DNA from 2 places in the Arthrobacter sp. Y3224198 genome. Region 1 is predicted to be linked to the other one. Evidence: riboswitches for the same ligand, from Rfam matches in the RefSeq annotation. Region 1 holds a riboswitch; the other holds the start of a gene.
What was found. A riboswitch is a leader RNA that binds a small molecule or an ion and turns the genes downstream of it on or off. The one in region 1 is predicted to bind S-adenosylmethionine.
Positions count from the first base shown of each region.

Region 1 (7,729 bases):
TGGCTGGCCGACCGCGTGCTCGGCTCCGAGCGGGTCCTCTTCTACTCCGCAGCCATAGTCGTACTCGGCCACATTTCCCTGGCCGTACTTCCGGGTGCCGCGGGACTGGCTGCCGGCCTGATCCTCATTGCACTGGGCTCGGGCGGCGTCAAGGCCAACGCCACGTCGCTGGTTGGAACCCTGTACTCCGAGAAGGATGAACGGCGCGACGCCGGTTTCTCCCTCTTCTACATGGGCATCAACCTGGGCGCCCTGGTGGGCCCCCTCCTCACCGGCCTGCTCCAGGTCCGCCTCGGCTTCCACTACGGCTTCGGCCTTGCCGCAATCGGCATGGCCATCGGCCTGGTCCAGTACGGCCTCACGCGCAAATACCTGCCGGAAGCCGCGCATGAAGTAGCCAACCCGCTGCCCAAGCAGCAGTACCTCAAGGTCGGCGTGTACACCGTTGCCGCCCTGGTGGTGATTGTCCTGGCCGTGGTGTTCGGACTCCTGACCGCCACGAACCTCGCCGTGGTGATGGCCGCAGTGGCCATCCTGGCCGCGGTTGCCTACTTCGTCATCATCCTGGGCAGCAAGAAGGTCAACCAGGTGGAACGGCGCCGGGTGTTCTCCTTTATGCCGCTGTTCATTGCCAGCGCCGCCTTCTGGGCCCTGTTCCAGCAGCAGTTCACCGTGGTGGCGCTGTACGCCGACACGTCCCTGGACCGCACCATCTTCGGCTGGACCATGCCGCCGAGCTGGGTGCAGTCGATCAACCCGATCTTCATCATCATCTTCGCGGCCGTCTTCGCTGCGGTCTGGACCAAGCTGGGCGACCGGCAGCCGTCCTCGCCGCTGAAGTTCGCACTGGGCCTTGCCGTCATGGGCCTGGCGTTCCTCGCCTTCATTCCGTTCTCCGGCGGCGGCGCCAACAGCACCCCGCTGCTGGCCCTGGTCGGCATCCTGCTGCTGTTCACCTTCGCGGAACTCTTCATCTCCCCGATCGGCCTGTCCGTGGCCACCAAACTGGCCCCGGAGGTCTTCCGGACCCAGATGGTTGCCCTGTTCTTCCTCTCGGTTTCCCTGGGCACCACCCTTGCGGGCTGGCTGGCTCAATTCTACAACCCCGACACCGAGGTCAGTTACTTCCTGTTCAGCGGCGGAACCGCCATTGTCCTGGGCATCGCCCTGGCAGCGGCGACCCCGGCCATCAAGAAGCTGATGAGCGGCGTTCGCTAGCAAGCACGGCACGATACCCTCCACAGGGCGGCAGCACCGGAAAACCCGGAGCTGCCGCCCTTTTTGCTTTTCGTCATGTGCTTGGTGGGGACGGCACGGCGTGGTTAGGATGGCACCAGCTTCAGGAGACACGGCCGCCAAGCTCCGACTTGGCCGTGCACCAACCCCATGCTTCACGGGTGGTTCGGATGACGAAGCGGCCTGCACCGCCCTTCAGGGCATCCGGTGCAGGCAAGAGCACACGATCCCCGAGGATTCCCATGCGCAAAAGCACCGACCGTATCCTGACCACCCACGCCGGTTCACTCCCCCGCACACCCGAACTGCTCGCCGCCAATGCGGCCAGGGACGCCAACCCCGCGGACACCGCCGGCTATGAACAGCTGCTGCGGGATGCCGTAGCCGACCTGGTGCGGCGCCAGCAGGAGGCCGGCATCGATATCCCGAACGACGGCGAGTACGGGCACGCGATGTCCGCCGAGGTGGATTACGGGGCCTGGTGGTCCTACTCCTTCGCCCGGCTGAGCGGCCTGAGTGTGGCTGAAACGGGCATCTGGGACATGGAGCCGGTCCGTTCGGAACCGGGCAAGGTTGTTCTGACCAGCTTCGGTGACCGCCGCGACCGGGTCCGTTTCCGCGAGGCCTACACAGACCCGTCGTCGGGCATCACCACGGGCGCGCAGAAGGTTTTCCCGAAAGTCACCGGCAAAGTGGAATACACCGGGTACGACGCCGTGGCGGGAGATATTGCCAACCTCAAGGCAGGCCTGGTCGGGGCGGGCCTGTCGGAGGGCTTCCTGGCCTCCCTTTCGCCGGGCTCCTGCTCCCGGATCGCCAACGAGTACTACTCCACGGAGGAAGAGTTCATCTACGCGTGCGCCGATGCCATGCGCGAGGAGTACAAGGCGATCGTCGACGCCGGACTGATTGTGCAGATCGATGACCCCTCGATTGCCGAGAACTGGGACCAGATCAACCCGGAACCGTCGGTTCAGGATTACCTGCGGTTCACCCGGATCCGGGTGGAGGCCCTGAATTACGCCCTGCGCGGGCTGCCGGAGGAACAGATCCGCTTTCACCTGTGCTGGGGTTCCTGGCACGGCCCGCACACCACCGACATCGAGTTCCGCCACCTCGTGGACACCCTGCTGAGCATCAACGCCGGCGGCTACAGCTTCGAAGCCGGCAATGTCCGGCACGAGCACGAATGGCGGGTGTGGGAAGACACCAAGCTGCCGGACGGGAAAGTGATTATCCCCGGCGTCGTTTCCCATGCCACCAACGTGGTGGAGCATCCGGATCTGGTGGCGGACCGGATTGAGCGTTTCGCCCGGCTGGTGGGACGGGAGAACGTTATTGCCTCAACCGACTGCGGGCTGGGCGGCCGGGTGCATCCCCAGATTGCGGCTGCCAAGCTTGAGGCGCTCGGTGAGGGCGCCCGGCGGGCCAGCAACCGGCTTTGGTAGGTCCGGACCTAACCGTGCGGACCGCTGTTGGACTACAGTGGAAACCGTAAGGTTACTGATGGTTTGGAGCAAGGGAGGACGCAGTGGCAAAGACAGACAAGCCGGCGGAATCGTCGAATCCGATTGAGAACGCCGTGGAGAACCTCATGCAGACCTCGGAGGAGGTTCCGGACGGCAGCGGCAGCCAGGACCACTCCGATCCGCGCACCGAGGTGCACTCCAACCTTGCGCAGGGCCTGAATTCCGACAACGAGAACTTCAAGGCCAATCACAAGGACCAGTAGCACCTGCTGCGGGGAGGGAAACCTTCCCGCAGCTGCTTTTAAGGCGGCCGTTCGCTGCTATCCGTCCAGCCCGGCGCTGGTCAGTGCCAGCATCCCGGCGGCCGCGGCCAGCAGCCCCAGCGAAGACATGAAGTTGAAGATGGTTCCCGCTGCCTGCGGCCGGCCGTGGCCGAAATGGACGGCGGCGGCGCACCATGCCGCCGCGAACATCAGCACGGGCAGGATCCCGCCGGTAAACCCGGCCGCGTTTTCGGCCCACTCCGGCAGGTGAAACGCCGTCCGCTGACTCCAGGCGAACCAGAACACCGGGGACGCACAGAGGCAGGCAAGGTTCAGCACCACCATGCCCGTGCGGGTGCCCCGGCGCATCCCGGGGCGCCGGACCGTTACCGGAGCTGCTCCTGCCGCCATGGTGCCCCCTTCCTGCCGCCCCCGCTGCTGTCGGATAGAGCATACGGCCCCGGCGCCGGGATTTACGCGTAGGGGTCCGTCTGCCGTCCCCGCCGTTTCTTTGGCATGCTTAGGGGTATGTCTAATCGTGCAGGAAAACCAGCCGAACCTTCCGACCTTGTAGATCTCACAGCGCTGTTGGACGCCTATTACGACGTCGCGCCGGACCCTTCCAACGTTGCGCAGCGCGTTGCTTTCGGTACCTCCGGACACCGGGGATCTTCCCTGAACGGTGCCTTCAATGAACAGCACATTGCGGCCATCACCCAGGCGATCGTCGAGTACCGCACCTCGGCGGGCATTACCGGGCCGCTGTTCATGGGCAAGGACACCCACGGCCTGTCCGAGCCGGCGCAGAACACCGCCCTGGAGGTCCTGGCCGCCAACGGCGTGAACGTGCTGATCGACGCACGGAACGGTTTCACCCCCACGCCCGCCGTCAGCCACGCGATCCTGAAGTACAACGCCTCGCGGACGGACCAGGCAGACGGCATTGTGGTGACGCCGTCGCACAATCCGCCTTCCGACGGCGGGTTCAAGTACAACCCGCCCACGGGCGGTCCCGCCGGTTCGGACATCACCAACTGGATCGCGGACCGCGCCAACCAGCTGCTTGTTGCCGGCCTGGAGGGCGTGAAGCGGATTCCCCTGGGCGAAGCGCGGCTGGCCGACTCGGTGGGCACCTATGACTTCATGCAGAACTACGTCGAGGACCTCCCCTCGGTCCTGAACCTGGATGCCATCCGCAACGCCGGCCTGCACATCGGGGCGGATCCCCTGGGCGGCGCCTCCGTGGACTACTGGGGTGCCATTGCCGAACGGCACCGGCTGAATCTGACCGTGGTGAATCCCAATGTCGACCCGCAGTGGGCCTTTATGACCCTGGACTGGGACGAGAAGATCCGTATGGACTGCTCCTCGCCGTACGCCATGGCCTCCCTGATTGCCCGGGCGGACCGGTACGACATTGCCACCGGCAACGACGCCGACGCAGACCGCCACGGCATCGTTACCCCCGACGGCGGGCTGATGAATCCGAACCACTACCTCGCCACCGCCATCGACTACCTGTACCGCAACCGCTCCGGCTGGAGCGCGGACGCCATGGTGGGCAAGACGCTGGTCTCCTCCTCCATGATCGACCGGGTGACCGCCGACCTCGGCCGGGTCCTGATGGAGGTGCCCGTCGGCTTCAAGTGGTTTGTGCCCGGCCTGCTCTCCGGTGAAACGGCCTTCGGCGGCGAGGAATCCGCCGGTGCCTCCTTCCTGCGGATGGACGCGACGCCGTGGAGCACCGACAAGGACGGCCTCCTGCTCGCGCTGCTGGCCTCCGAAATGACGGCCGTCACCGGCAAGACCCCCTCGCAGCGGTACCGCGAGCTCACCAACCGGTTTGGCGATCCGGAGTACGCCCGCGTGGATGCTCCCGCCACCAGGGAACAGAAGGCAGCGCTGGCCAAGCTCTCGCCGTCGGACGTCACCGCCACCACCCTGGCCGGCGAGGAGATCACCGCCCGCCTCACGGAGGCACCCGGCAACGGAGCGCCCGTCGGCGGACTGAAGGTAACCACCGAGAACGCATGGTTTGCCGCCCGGCCCTCCGGCACCGAGGACGTCTACAAGATCTACGCCGAGTCCTTTAAGGGCGAGGAGCATCTGCACCAGGTCCAGGCCGAGGCCAAGGCCATTGTGGACGGCGTGATTTCCTAGGAAGCAACCGCACAAAAGAGGTGCACGGCCCGGCGGGCGGTGCACCTCTTTTGGGTTTCGGGCCTGCCCTAGAGCAGCCGCCGGAGGATCTGCTTCTTCACCCCGTTGTAGGGCGGGTACGCGAACCGGAGCGTGTCCAGCAGGGTTCCCTTGGTGAAGACCGGACGCAGCTGGCTGAACGTGTCGAAGGTGTACTTGCCGTGGTACGCCCCGGTTCCGCTGGCGCCGGCGCCGCCGAAGGGCAGTCCCGGCACGGCCAGCTGCACGGTGCTGGCATTGTGGTTGATGCTGCCGGCACGCACCCCTGCTTCAAACGCCTGCCGGGCAGGCGCCGAATTGGTGTAGAGGTAGGCCGAAAGCGGCACCGGGCGGGCATTGATGAACTCCATCGCCTCATCCAGGTCCTTCACTGTCAGCACGGGCAGGATGGGCCCGAAAATCTCCTCCTGCATCACCGGCGAGCCCGGATCCACATCCGTGAGGATGGTGGGCTCGAGGTACAGCGAGGCCCGGTCGCTGCGCCCGCCGGCCAGCACGGTGCCGCTCTCCAGCAGCCCCACCAGGCGCTCCCAGTGCTGTTCGTTGACAATCCGCCCGAAGTCCTTGCTCTTGGACGGATCCTTGCCGAACAGCTCCGCCACCGCTTTGACGAGGTGCTTCTGCAGCGCCGGAGCGGCTTCCTCTGTGACGAGCACATAATCCGGCGCCACGCAGGTCTGCCCGGCGTTGAGCAGCTTGCCGAACACCAGCCGGCGGGCCACGCCGGCCCAGTTGCCGTCCAGCACCACGGCCGGGGACTTGCCGCCCAGTTCCAGGGTGACCGGTGTCAGGTGCTCGGCGGCGGCCTGCAGGACAATCCGCCCAACCCGCTCGCCGCCGGTGAAGAAGATCGAGTCGAAACGTTCCTTCAGCAGCGCGGTGCTGGTTTCCTGTCCGCCCTGGACCACGGCCACGGCGTCGGCATCCAGGTAGCGGGGCACCAGTTCCGCCAGCGCGGCCGATGTCGCCGGGGCCAGTTCGCTGGGCTTGAGCACCGCAGCGTTGCCCGCGGCCAGGGCACCGACCAGCGGGGCCAGCACCAGCTGCACGGGATAGTTCCAGGGACCGATGATCAGCACCACGCCCAGCGGCTGCGGCTGGGTCTTGGCCGACGCCGGCATCAGGCCAAGCGGTACCGGAACCCGCCGGCTGCGCGTCCACTTGTCCAGGTGCTTGAGTGCGTGCTCAGCCTCGGCCCGTACCAGCGACAGTTCGGTCACATAGCTTTCGAGCGGGTTCTTGCCCAGGTCCGCGGCCAGGGCGTCGGAGAGCTGCTGCTCGCTTTCACGGAACAGCCGGATGAGTCCTTCCAGCTGGGCGCGCCGCCACGCCAGCGGGCGGGTGCGGCCGGAGGCATATGCCTTCCGGACCCGCTCCAGCACCACCGGTACCGTTGCTCCGGTTCCGGCAGGCGTGCCGGAGTCGGAAGAGAAGGCGGAAACCATTTCACTCATGCCTTGCCGGCTTCCTTCGGCTCGACGGCCGGTTTGCGGCCGGTGAAGTGGTCCATGGACTGGTAGACCTTGAACACCCGTCCGGCCACCACATCCCAGGCGGGCTGCGGCAGCACGTTGCGCAGTGCGCTGCCCAGCGCCACGGTCCACGGCAGCTGGATCCGTGCCTTGCCGGCCAGCAGGGCCTCCCAGGCCCGGTCCACCACGTACTGCGGTTCCATCAGCGGGGTCATCAACGGTCCGCGTGCCCCCTCGAACATGCCGGTCTTGATGTAGCTGGGGATCAGGGTGGTGACGGCAACATGGCCGTTGCCGGATTCATTCAGTTCCAGCCGCATGGAATCGCTCCAGCCGATCACCGCCCACTTCGAGGCCGTGTAGACGCTCATCTTGGGCACCGAGAGCGTGCCGGAGGCCGATGCCACGTTCAGGATGCGGGCCGGAGTGCGGCGTTCGATCATGCCGGGCAGGAAGGCGCGGGTCACCTGCATGGGGGCCAGCGTATTCACCTGCATCACGGCGTCGATATCTGCTTCGGGAGCGTGCTCCCAGAAGTACTTTCCGCGCACGATCCCGGCGTTGTTGATCAGGATGTCCGGCACGCCGGCGTCGCGGATGACCTTTTCCGCCGTGGACTGGATGTCCGGCAGGGAACTGACGTCCACCGCGTAAGGGTAGATCGCGGAAGAGCCCTGCTCCCGCAGCTCGGCTGCAGTACCCTCCAGGGCCTCGGCATTGAGGTCCCACAGCACCACGGCGGCCGCCCCTTCGCGGACGGCACGTTCGGCGTAGAGCCGGCCCATGCCCATTGCTGCGCCTGTGATGAGAACTACGCGTCCTGAAACTGAAATGCTCATGCTGCTCCATCGTCTAGATCGGTATGAAATCAAGGGTCCGCCGGCCGGGCCGGGCGCGCACTTCTATGCAACGTAACATCTGCGCAACGAGGGCCGGTTAGAATTTTGATTAAAACCCCCTGTCTTCGGAAGGCACCACCATGAGCAGACTCGGTACGGCCTGGACACTGCACGGAGACGGCAAAACCATCAAACCCGGGGCCTATGTTGCTCCGGAGGAACGTCTGAGCTGGCCGCGCACCATCGGAATC
Region 1 is NZ_JBNHFG010000006.1:116,677-124,405, reverse strand. Features, by position in the region: gene AC5RUF_RS05415 (peptide MFS transporter) at 1-1,218, shown strand, start outside; SAM riboswitch class IV at 1,338-1,462, shown strand; gene AC5RUF_RS05410 (cobalamin-independent methionine synthase II family protein) at 1,479-2,684, shown strand; gene AC5RUF_RS05405 (hypothetical protein) at 2,768-2,968, shown strand; gene AC5RUF_RS05400 (hypothetical protein) at 3,026-3,379, opposite strand; gene pgm (phosphoglucomutase (alpha-D-glucose-1,6-bisphosphate-dependent)) at 3,497-5,128, shown strand; gene AC5RUF_RS05390 (aldehyde dehydrogenase family protein) at 5,197-6,621, opposite strand; gene AC5RUF_RS05385 (SDR family NAD(P)-dependent oxidoreductase) at 6,618-7,478, opposite strand; gene AC5RUF_RS05380 (uracil-xanthine permease family protein) at 7,619-7,729, shown strand, end outside.

Region 2 (7,729 bases), on a different contig from region 1:
TTTCCGTGACGGCGACGTCGGTGGCTCCGCCGTCGCCGTCGTCGGCCGGGGTCAACTCAAAGCTCACCACGGTGTGTGCTTCCCAGTCCGGGGACGTCCACCGGAAGGACAGGAGCTTCTCCGGGGCTACGGCCAGGACGGTTCCCTTGGCGGTGTGCTCCACTCCGTCTTCCATCCACCGTTCCTGCAGCGGGGCGCCGGGGTGGGGCGCGAAGTCCATGTCCGGCCACCAGGCGGCCCGGTTGTCCACGAGTGTGTGCCAGAGGGTCTCCGGTGTGCAGCGGGCCCGTCCCTGCAGATGAATCCGGTCAGTCATGCCCAAAGTTTTCCCACGGATTCCCGCCACAGGCAAGGGAAGCGCCCTGTTAGCCGCCGGCCGGAGTTGGTATAGCTGGGTTCCGGCCTATTTAAAGGAGCACTCATGCCCGCAGTATCCAACCGGTTCCCGGCCGGCGCCCCGTGCTGGGCGGATCTTGCCAGCTCCGATCCACAGCGTGCCCGGGAGTTTTATTCGGGATTGCTTGGCTGGGAAGCTGCGGAGTCCGCCCAGGAGCCCGGCGGCTATGTGGATTTCCTGCACCGTGGAGCCGTCGTGGCCGGAATGATGCCCAACTCGCCCGAGACCGCCTTCCCGGACACGTGGACGGTCTATCTGGCTTCCGCGGATGCCGCCGGATCCGCCGATGCGGCCGCCGCAGCGGGCGGGCAGGTGATGCTGGATCCGCTGGTCATCCGGGACAAGGGCACCTCGGCGATGCTGGGCGATCCCAGCGGCGGCACTATCGGCATCTGGCAGCCACAGGCCCATCCCGGCTTCGGCCGGATCGATGAAGCCGGGGCGCCGGTCTGGTACGAGCTGCTGACGGGGAACTATCCCGCCGCCCTGGCGTTCTACCGCGAGGTGTTCGGCTGGGAGACGGAGGTGCTGGCGGACAGCAGCGAGTTCCGGTACACCACGGTGCAAAGCAACGGCCGGCCGGTGGCAGGGGTCATGGACGGTGTCACGGACCTGCCCGAGGGGGTGCCCTCGCATTGGGAGCTCTACTTCGGGCACACGGATGTGGACGCCGCCGCTGATCTCGCCGAACAGCTGGGCGGATCCGTGCTCACTCCACCCGAGGACTCCCCCTACGGCCGGATGGTCCAACTGGCCGATCCGACCGGGGCTTCCTTCTGGCTGATGGAAGCCGAGGCCGGTTAGCGGTCCCCGGTTTGGCGTCGCGCTCAAGACCCGGGGCCCGGGCCCCGGGTCCCGGGTCCCGGGTCCGGGGTTCGCTCAGGCGAAGAACGCCGCCCGCAGCGGCCCGGCGATCTCCTGTACGTGGGTCAGGAACCCGTCATGCCCGATCGGTGCCCGGATCAGGTGCACCTGGGTTCCCCGCGGCAGGGCGGCCGCGAGGTCCGCCGACTGCTGGGGGAAATACAACCGATCCGATTCAACTGCGGCAATAAAGCATTCTGCCGTCACGGCCGCCAGGGCCTGCCGCAGCGACCCGCGTCCCCGCGCGACGTCGTGCCCGGCCAGTGCCTCGGTGAGGACCAGATAGGTGTTCGCGTCGAAGCGGTCCACCAGCTTGTCCGCCTGGTGGTCCAGGTAGCTTTCCACAGCGTACCGGCCCCGCTCCGCCGGGAGCACGGCACCGAACGGGTCCTCTGACCCCTGCGGGCCGCGGCCGAACCGGTACTCCAGTTCCGGTTCGGAACGGTACGTGATGTGGGCAATCCGCCGGGCCAGGCCGAGCCCGGCCAGCGGCGGCACACCGTTGTAGTAGTCGCCGCCGCTGAAGTCCGGATCCAGCCGGATGGCGGCCAGCTGGGTCTGGGCAAAGGCGATCTGCTCCGCGGTGCTCGCCGCCGTCGCCGCAATCACTGCACAACGTCGAACCCGGGCCGGCTCGGTCACCGCCCATTCAAGCGCCCGTGCCCCCCCGAGCGAACCGCCGAGGACGGCATGCCAGGCGCCAATGCCGAGGAGGTCGGCCAGCCGGGCTTCGGCACGCACCGCATCACGGATGGTGACCAGGGGAAAGCGCGATCCCCAGGGCAGGCCCTGCGGATCAAGGGAGGACGGACCGGTGGAACCGTAGCAGCCGCCCAGCATGTTCGCCGCCACTACGAAAAAGCGGTTCGTGTCCACGGTTTTCCCCGGACCCACCAGGTCATCCCACCAGCCGGGTTCGTCCGTATCCCCCTGCGCCACGTGGGTGCTGCCGGTTAGGGCGTGCGCGATGAAGACGGCGTTACCGGCATCGGCATCAAGCCGGCCCCAGGTTTCGTAGCCGAGGACGACGTCGGGCAGGTAGCCGCCGGTTTCCAGGTCGAGTCCGCCGATGGAGGCGTACTGCAGCACCCCGTCCCGGTCGGTGACGGGGTGCTGCGGAGCAGAGTGACGGATTGTCACGCGGACCCCTAGGCTCCCTTGGCGGCCCGGAAGCCGGCGTCGAGGTCCGCAAGGATGTCATCGATATGCTCGATGCCCACGGACAGCCGCACCAGCCCCGGGCTGACACCGGCGGCCAGCTGTGCCTCGGCGCCGAGCTGGCTGTGCGTGGTCGACGCCGGGTGGATCACCAGCGAGCGCACGTCCCCCACGTTGGCCACATGGGAATGCAGCTCCAGGCCGTCCACAAAACGCTTCCCGGCCTCCACACCGCCCTCAATTTCGAAGGAAACAATCGCGCCGGTGCCGCGCGGACCGTATGTGCGTCCGCGTTCGAACCAGGGACTGGACTCCAGGCCGGCGTACGCAACCGAGAGCACGTCGTCGTGGTTTTCAAGCCAGTTGGCGACGGCGACGGCGTTGGCCACGTGCCGCTCCACGCGCAGGCTCAGGGTCTCCAACCCCTGGGCAATCAGGAACGCGTTGAACGGGGAAACCGCCGAGCCGAGATCGCGCAGCAGTTGCACGCGTGCCTTCAGGATGTAGGCCAGGTTGGCGCCCAGCGCACCGTTGACCCCCAGGTCGCGGGCGTAGACCAGCCCGTTGTAGCTCTCATCCGGGGTGTTGAAGCCGGGGAACTTCTCCGGGTCGGCGGCGAAGTCGAAGTTGCCCGAGTCCACGATTACGCCGGCAATGGAGGTTCCGTGCCCGCCCAGGTACTTGGTGGCTGAATGCACCACAATGTCCGCGCCCCATTCGATGGGACGGATCAGGTACGGCGTTGCCAGGGTGTTGTCCACGATCAGGGGGATGCCGGCGTCGTGGGCAATGGCGCTGATGCCCTCGAGGTCCAGCACGTCCTGGCGCGGGTTGGAGACTACCTCGCCGAAGAACGCCTTGGTATTGGGCCGGACCGCCGCCCGCCACTGCTCCAGGTCATCCGGGTCCTGCACAAAGGTGGTGTCGATGCCGAATTTCTTCAGCGTGTGCCGAAGCAGGTTGTAGGTGCCGCCGTAGAGGCTGGGGCTCGCCACAATGTGGTCGCCGGCGGCGGCCACGTTCAACAGCGCGAACGTTTCCGCGGCCTGTCCGGACGCCAGCAGCAGCGCCCCGACGCCGCCCTCCAGCGAGGCGATCCGGTTCTCCACCGCTTCCTGCGTGGGGTTGCCGATCCGGGTGTAGATCGGTTCCAGTTCCGCCAGGGCGAACCGATTGGCGGCTGCCTCGGCGCTGGGGAAGACGAAGGACGATGTCTGATAGATCGGCAGGGCACGGGCGCCGGTTACAGCGTCGGGCTCCTGTCCAACGTGGATCTGGCGGGTTTCAAATGACCAATCTGCACTCATGATGCTCCCTCAAACCAGGGGCCGCACAGCACCAGCCGGAACATCCGGGTACGCCGGATGGTTCGCCGGATAATCACCGGACTTCCAGTGGGGCTGTGGGACCCGCGCTTGCCGAACGCCCTTTTGGCGTCCAGCCAGGTCTTCACCCGGGGCACCCCACCGCGGTTGGAGGGTTGCCGGCCAGCAAGCCGGGGCTATCTGCTGGCACTCATGACCTGCACCAATAGAAACCGATCCCGGGACCAAGCGCAACCTTCATGACTTTCCGTGAAAAAGGCGGCCGTCCCGGGAACGGATTTGCGGTTCCGTGCTGCCTTCTTCGGTGGTTAGGCTTCCCTTAGTCGAGACCGCGGTCACAACGTGCCACAATGAGCCGCATGCGCTTGGATCATGTCTCTTACGCCTGTGAATCTGACGGTCTTTTGGCCACCACCGAGAGGATTGCTGCCGCTCTCGGCGCCGACTTCGTAAAGGGTGGTGTCCACCCCCGGTTCGGTACCCGCAATATGATCCTGCCCCTGGCCAACAACCAATATGTCGAGATTGTCGAGGTCCTGAACCACCCGGCGTCGGACAAGGCCCCCTTCGGCCAGGCCGTCCGCCAGCGCTCCGAATCCGGCGGCGGCTGGATGGGCTGGTGCGTGGCCGTGGATGACCTCTCCCCGTTCGAGCAACGGCTCGGCCGTTCCTCCGTCCCGGGCAACCGCAAGTTCCCGGACGGCCAGGAGCTGACCTGGCAGCAGATCGGCATCAACGGCCTGATCGCCGACCCGCAGGTGCCGTACCTGCTGCGCTGGGATGACGGCACCGAAGCGCTGCACCCGTCCAACGCCATCCCCGGGATGCCCGGTCTGGTGAAGCTGAGCTCGCTGACCATCGCCGGTTCCGCCGCACGGGTCAGCGACTGGCTGGGCCACCCCGTGGAGGAGCCGCTGGACGGTGTCGGGGTCACTTGGATCGCCCCCGCGGGGACACCGGGCCTCATGTCGGTCACCTTCGACACCGCCAAGGGCCCGGTCGAGATCTAGTTCCGGGGTTTTTGCTGCCGGTTAGGGTTTCTGCTGCCGGTTAGGGAAATCCCTCCGCCGCAAACCGGCAGGGATTTCCCAAACCGGCAGCGTTTTGCACAAACCGGAGCTTTCCCCATAACGACCGGGTTATCCACAAAGCAGGTTCCCGCCCTCGCTGTCTGGCTGCTGCATCTCCAGCCTTAGGGCATGGATCCCGAACTGATTTATGCCGCCGACGCCGATACTTACGGCGCCGGGCGCCGTGCCCTTTCCATGCGATGCCGAATAGGCGACCTGGTCCGCCTTCGCCCCGGGGTCTACGTCGCCGCCGGATCGTGGCAGCAGATGCCGGCCTGGGAACGTGAACGGACCCGGATCCGCGCGGCCTCACAGCAAGTGCCGGGACAGCGTGTCCTGATCCAGCAGTCTGCTGCCGTGATTTGGGGGCTGCCAGTTATCGGAACGTCGCCAGACATTCTGCTGCTGGGCTCCTCCACCTCACATGGCCGGTGCCGTGGCGGCCTCCGCTGGACCCATCGCCACCTGCTGGAGCCGGTGGAAACGTTCGACGGCATGCTGCTGACCTCCCGGGCGCAGACCGTGCTGGACATGGCTGCCTACCTCGACTTCGAGCATGCGGTTCCGGCCATGGACCATGTGCTGCGCCCGGATGTTGCCCACGGGCTGCCCCCACTGAGCAAAGAGCTCCTGCGGGACCTGGCACAAAGGGTGCCGTTCCGCAGCAAACAGGCAAAGGCCCGCCGGGTTATCGACTTTGCCGATGCCCTTTCCGAATCCGCCGGCGAATCCTATTCCCGCGCCGTACTGCGCCGTTTTGGATTTCCTGCCCCGGAACTCCAGCACGGGTTCAGTACTCCGGCGGGGCGCTTCCGGTCAGATTTTTATTGGAAGGACCAGATGCTGGTGGGGGAATTCGACGGCGCGGTGAAATACGGAGCAAACGGCTCTGCGCTGTCGCCCTCATGGGACACCCTCACCCAGGAAAAACGGAGGGAAGACGCCATCCGTGCCGCCGGGGTCGGGTTTGTCCGCTGGACTTGGACCGACATACGCCGACCGCCCGAGCATCCGGAAAGTCTCGTGAGCCGATTGGTGGCAGCCGGACTGCCGCGTGCCGGCCGCCTGCGGTGAATCTGCTGCCGGTTAGGGGTTCTGCTGCCGGTTTGGGAAATCCCTCCGCTGCAAACCGGCAGGGATTTCCCAAACCAGCAGCGAAGTGGACAAACCGGCAGCAGAACCGTCAGGACGCAGCGCGGATCAGACGGACATTGAGTTCCCGCACCGTCCCGGCGTCGATCTTCAGCACGGCCCGGTCATAGGTGAGCAGCCCGTTGTCCTCGTCCTCGACGTCGCTCAGCTGCGTGTAGACCGCCGCAGCCAATCCCCGGGCCACCGCCGGTTCGATCTGGCGCAGCATCAGCCGCCGGTAGGCCCGCTTCAACGCGGCACGGGTACGGAAACTCCGGTAGCCGTACTCCTTGTCGTTGAAGGTGTGGCCGGGGATGCGCAGGCTGTATCCGCCGTATTCGGACAGGACGACGGCGCGGCCGCCGCGCAGCCAGCCCTTGCGCAGCCGGAACGGCACAAAGTAGACGTGCACGCTCTTGAGGTCTCCCCCGCCCTGGTCATGCCAGCCGCTGGCATGGTCGACGGTGCGGGTCGGATCCAGCCGGCGGAGCTGCTCGGTGACGGAGTTGGCGTCGAACTGGCCCCAGCCCTCGTTGAAGGGAACCCAGACGGCAAGGGAGACCGTGTTCTGCAGCAGTTCCACAGTCCCGCGCAGTTCGGCCAGGAACTCTGCACGGCCGTCTGCATCGTCGCGGCCGAAGGCCAGATAAGCGTTGTCACGTCGGCGGGGTGCGCCCAGGGCGGGGGCCGTCACCACCGAGTGCCGGTAGCTGGTGCCGCCGTTGACCATGTCCTGCCAGACCAGAATGCCCAGCCTGTCGCAGTGGTAGTACCAACGCAGCGGCTCGATCTTGATGTGCTTGCGCAGCATATTGAAGCCCAGATCCTTCGCCCGCTGGATGTCCGAGGCCAAAGCGTCGTCCGACGGCGCGGTATACAGCCCGTCCGGCCAGTATCCCTGGTCGAGCAGCCCGGCCTGGAAATAGGGCTGCCCGTTGAGCAGCAACCGCAGCCGGCCCTGGGCGTCGGGGCCCATTCCCACGGTGCGCAGTCCCGTGTAGCTGCGTACCCGGTCGGTTTCCCGTCCGTCCACGAGCAGCCGCACCTGAACGTCGTAGAGGAACGGGTCCTCTGGCGTCCACAATTGCGGATCGGGTATGGGAAGGCGGAGAGGCACACCGGGTACGACGGCGGCCTCGGCCACGGTCTGTCCGTCAGCGGACACGACGACCTCGGCTGTCATGCCGGAAGCGTCCAAAGCGCCGGAAGCGTCCGCACCGCCCGGCCCGTCACCGCCATCGACCAGGACCGTCACCTCCACGGCGTCCAGGGAGGGTACCAGCACCAGGCGTCCGATGCTCAACTCCGGCACGGACTCCAGCCACACCGTCTGCCAGATGCCCGACTGCGCGGTGTACCAGATGCCGCCCCGGGTCAGCTTCTGCTTGCCCCGGCTGTGGTACCCCGTGTCGCTGATGTCCCGGACCCGGACCGTGATCTCCTGCTCCGGTCCGTCCACCAGTGCGTCGGTGATGTCCAGGGTGAACGGCAGGTAGCCGCCGTCATGCCCACCCACCGGCGTTCCATTGACCGCCACCGTGCAGCTTTGGTCCACGGCACCGAAGTGCAGCAGCACCCGCTCGCCGGCGAAGCCCGCCGGCAGATCCACGGTCCGCCGGTACCAGAGGGCCTGTTCCGGCATCAGCTGGCGGCCGACGCCGGACAGCGGCGCCTCGGGCGAGAACGGCACCAGGATCCTGCCGGCCCATTCACCGACAGCCGGCATCCGGTCCCGCGTGGCGGTCGTGACGGCGTACTGCCAGTACCCGTTGAGGTTCAGGTAG
Region 2 is NZ_JBNHFG010000023.1:29,720-37,448, forward strand. Features, by position in the region: gene AC5RUF_RS12385 (SRPBCC family protein) at 1-316, opposite strand, end outside; gene AC5RUF_RS12390 (VOC family protein) at 422-1,201, shown strand; gene metX (homoserine O-acetyltransferase MetX) at 1,277-2,401, opposite strand; gene AC5RUF_RS12400 (bifunctional o-acetylhomoserine/o-acetylserine sulfhydrylase) at 2,410-3,726, opposite strand; SAM riboswitch class IV at 3,826-3,942, opposite strand; gene AC5RUF_RS12405 (VOC family protein) at 4,104-4,754, shown strand; gene AC5RUF_RS12410 (putative endonuclease domain-containing protein) at 4,944-5,888, shown strand; gene AC5RUF_RS12415 (glycoside hydrolase family 2 protein) at 5,998-7,729, opposite strand, start outside.
Region 2: it holds a riboswitch for S-adenosylmethionine, as region 1 does, so the genes downstream of both, AC5RUF_RS12400 (bifunctional o-acetylhomoserine/o-acetylserine sulfhydrylase) here and AC5RUF_RS05410 (cobalamin-independent methionine synthase II family protein) in region 1, are expected to answer to the same signal.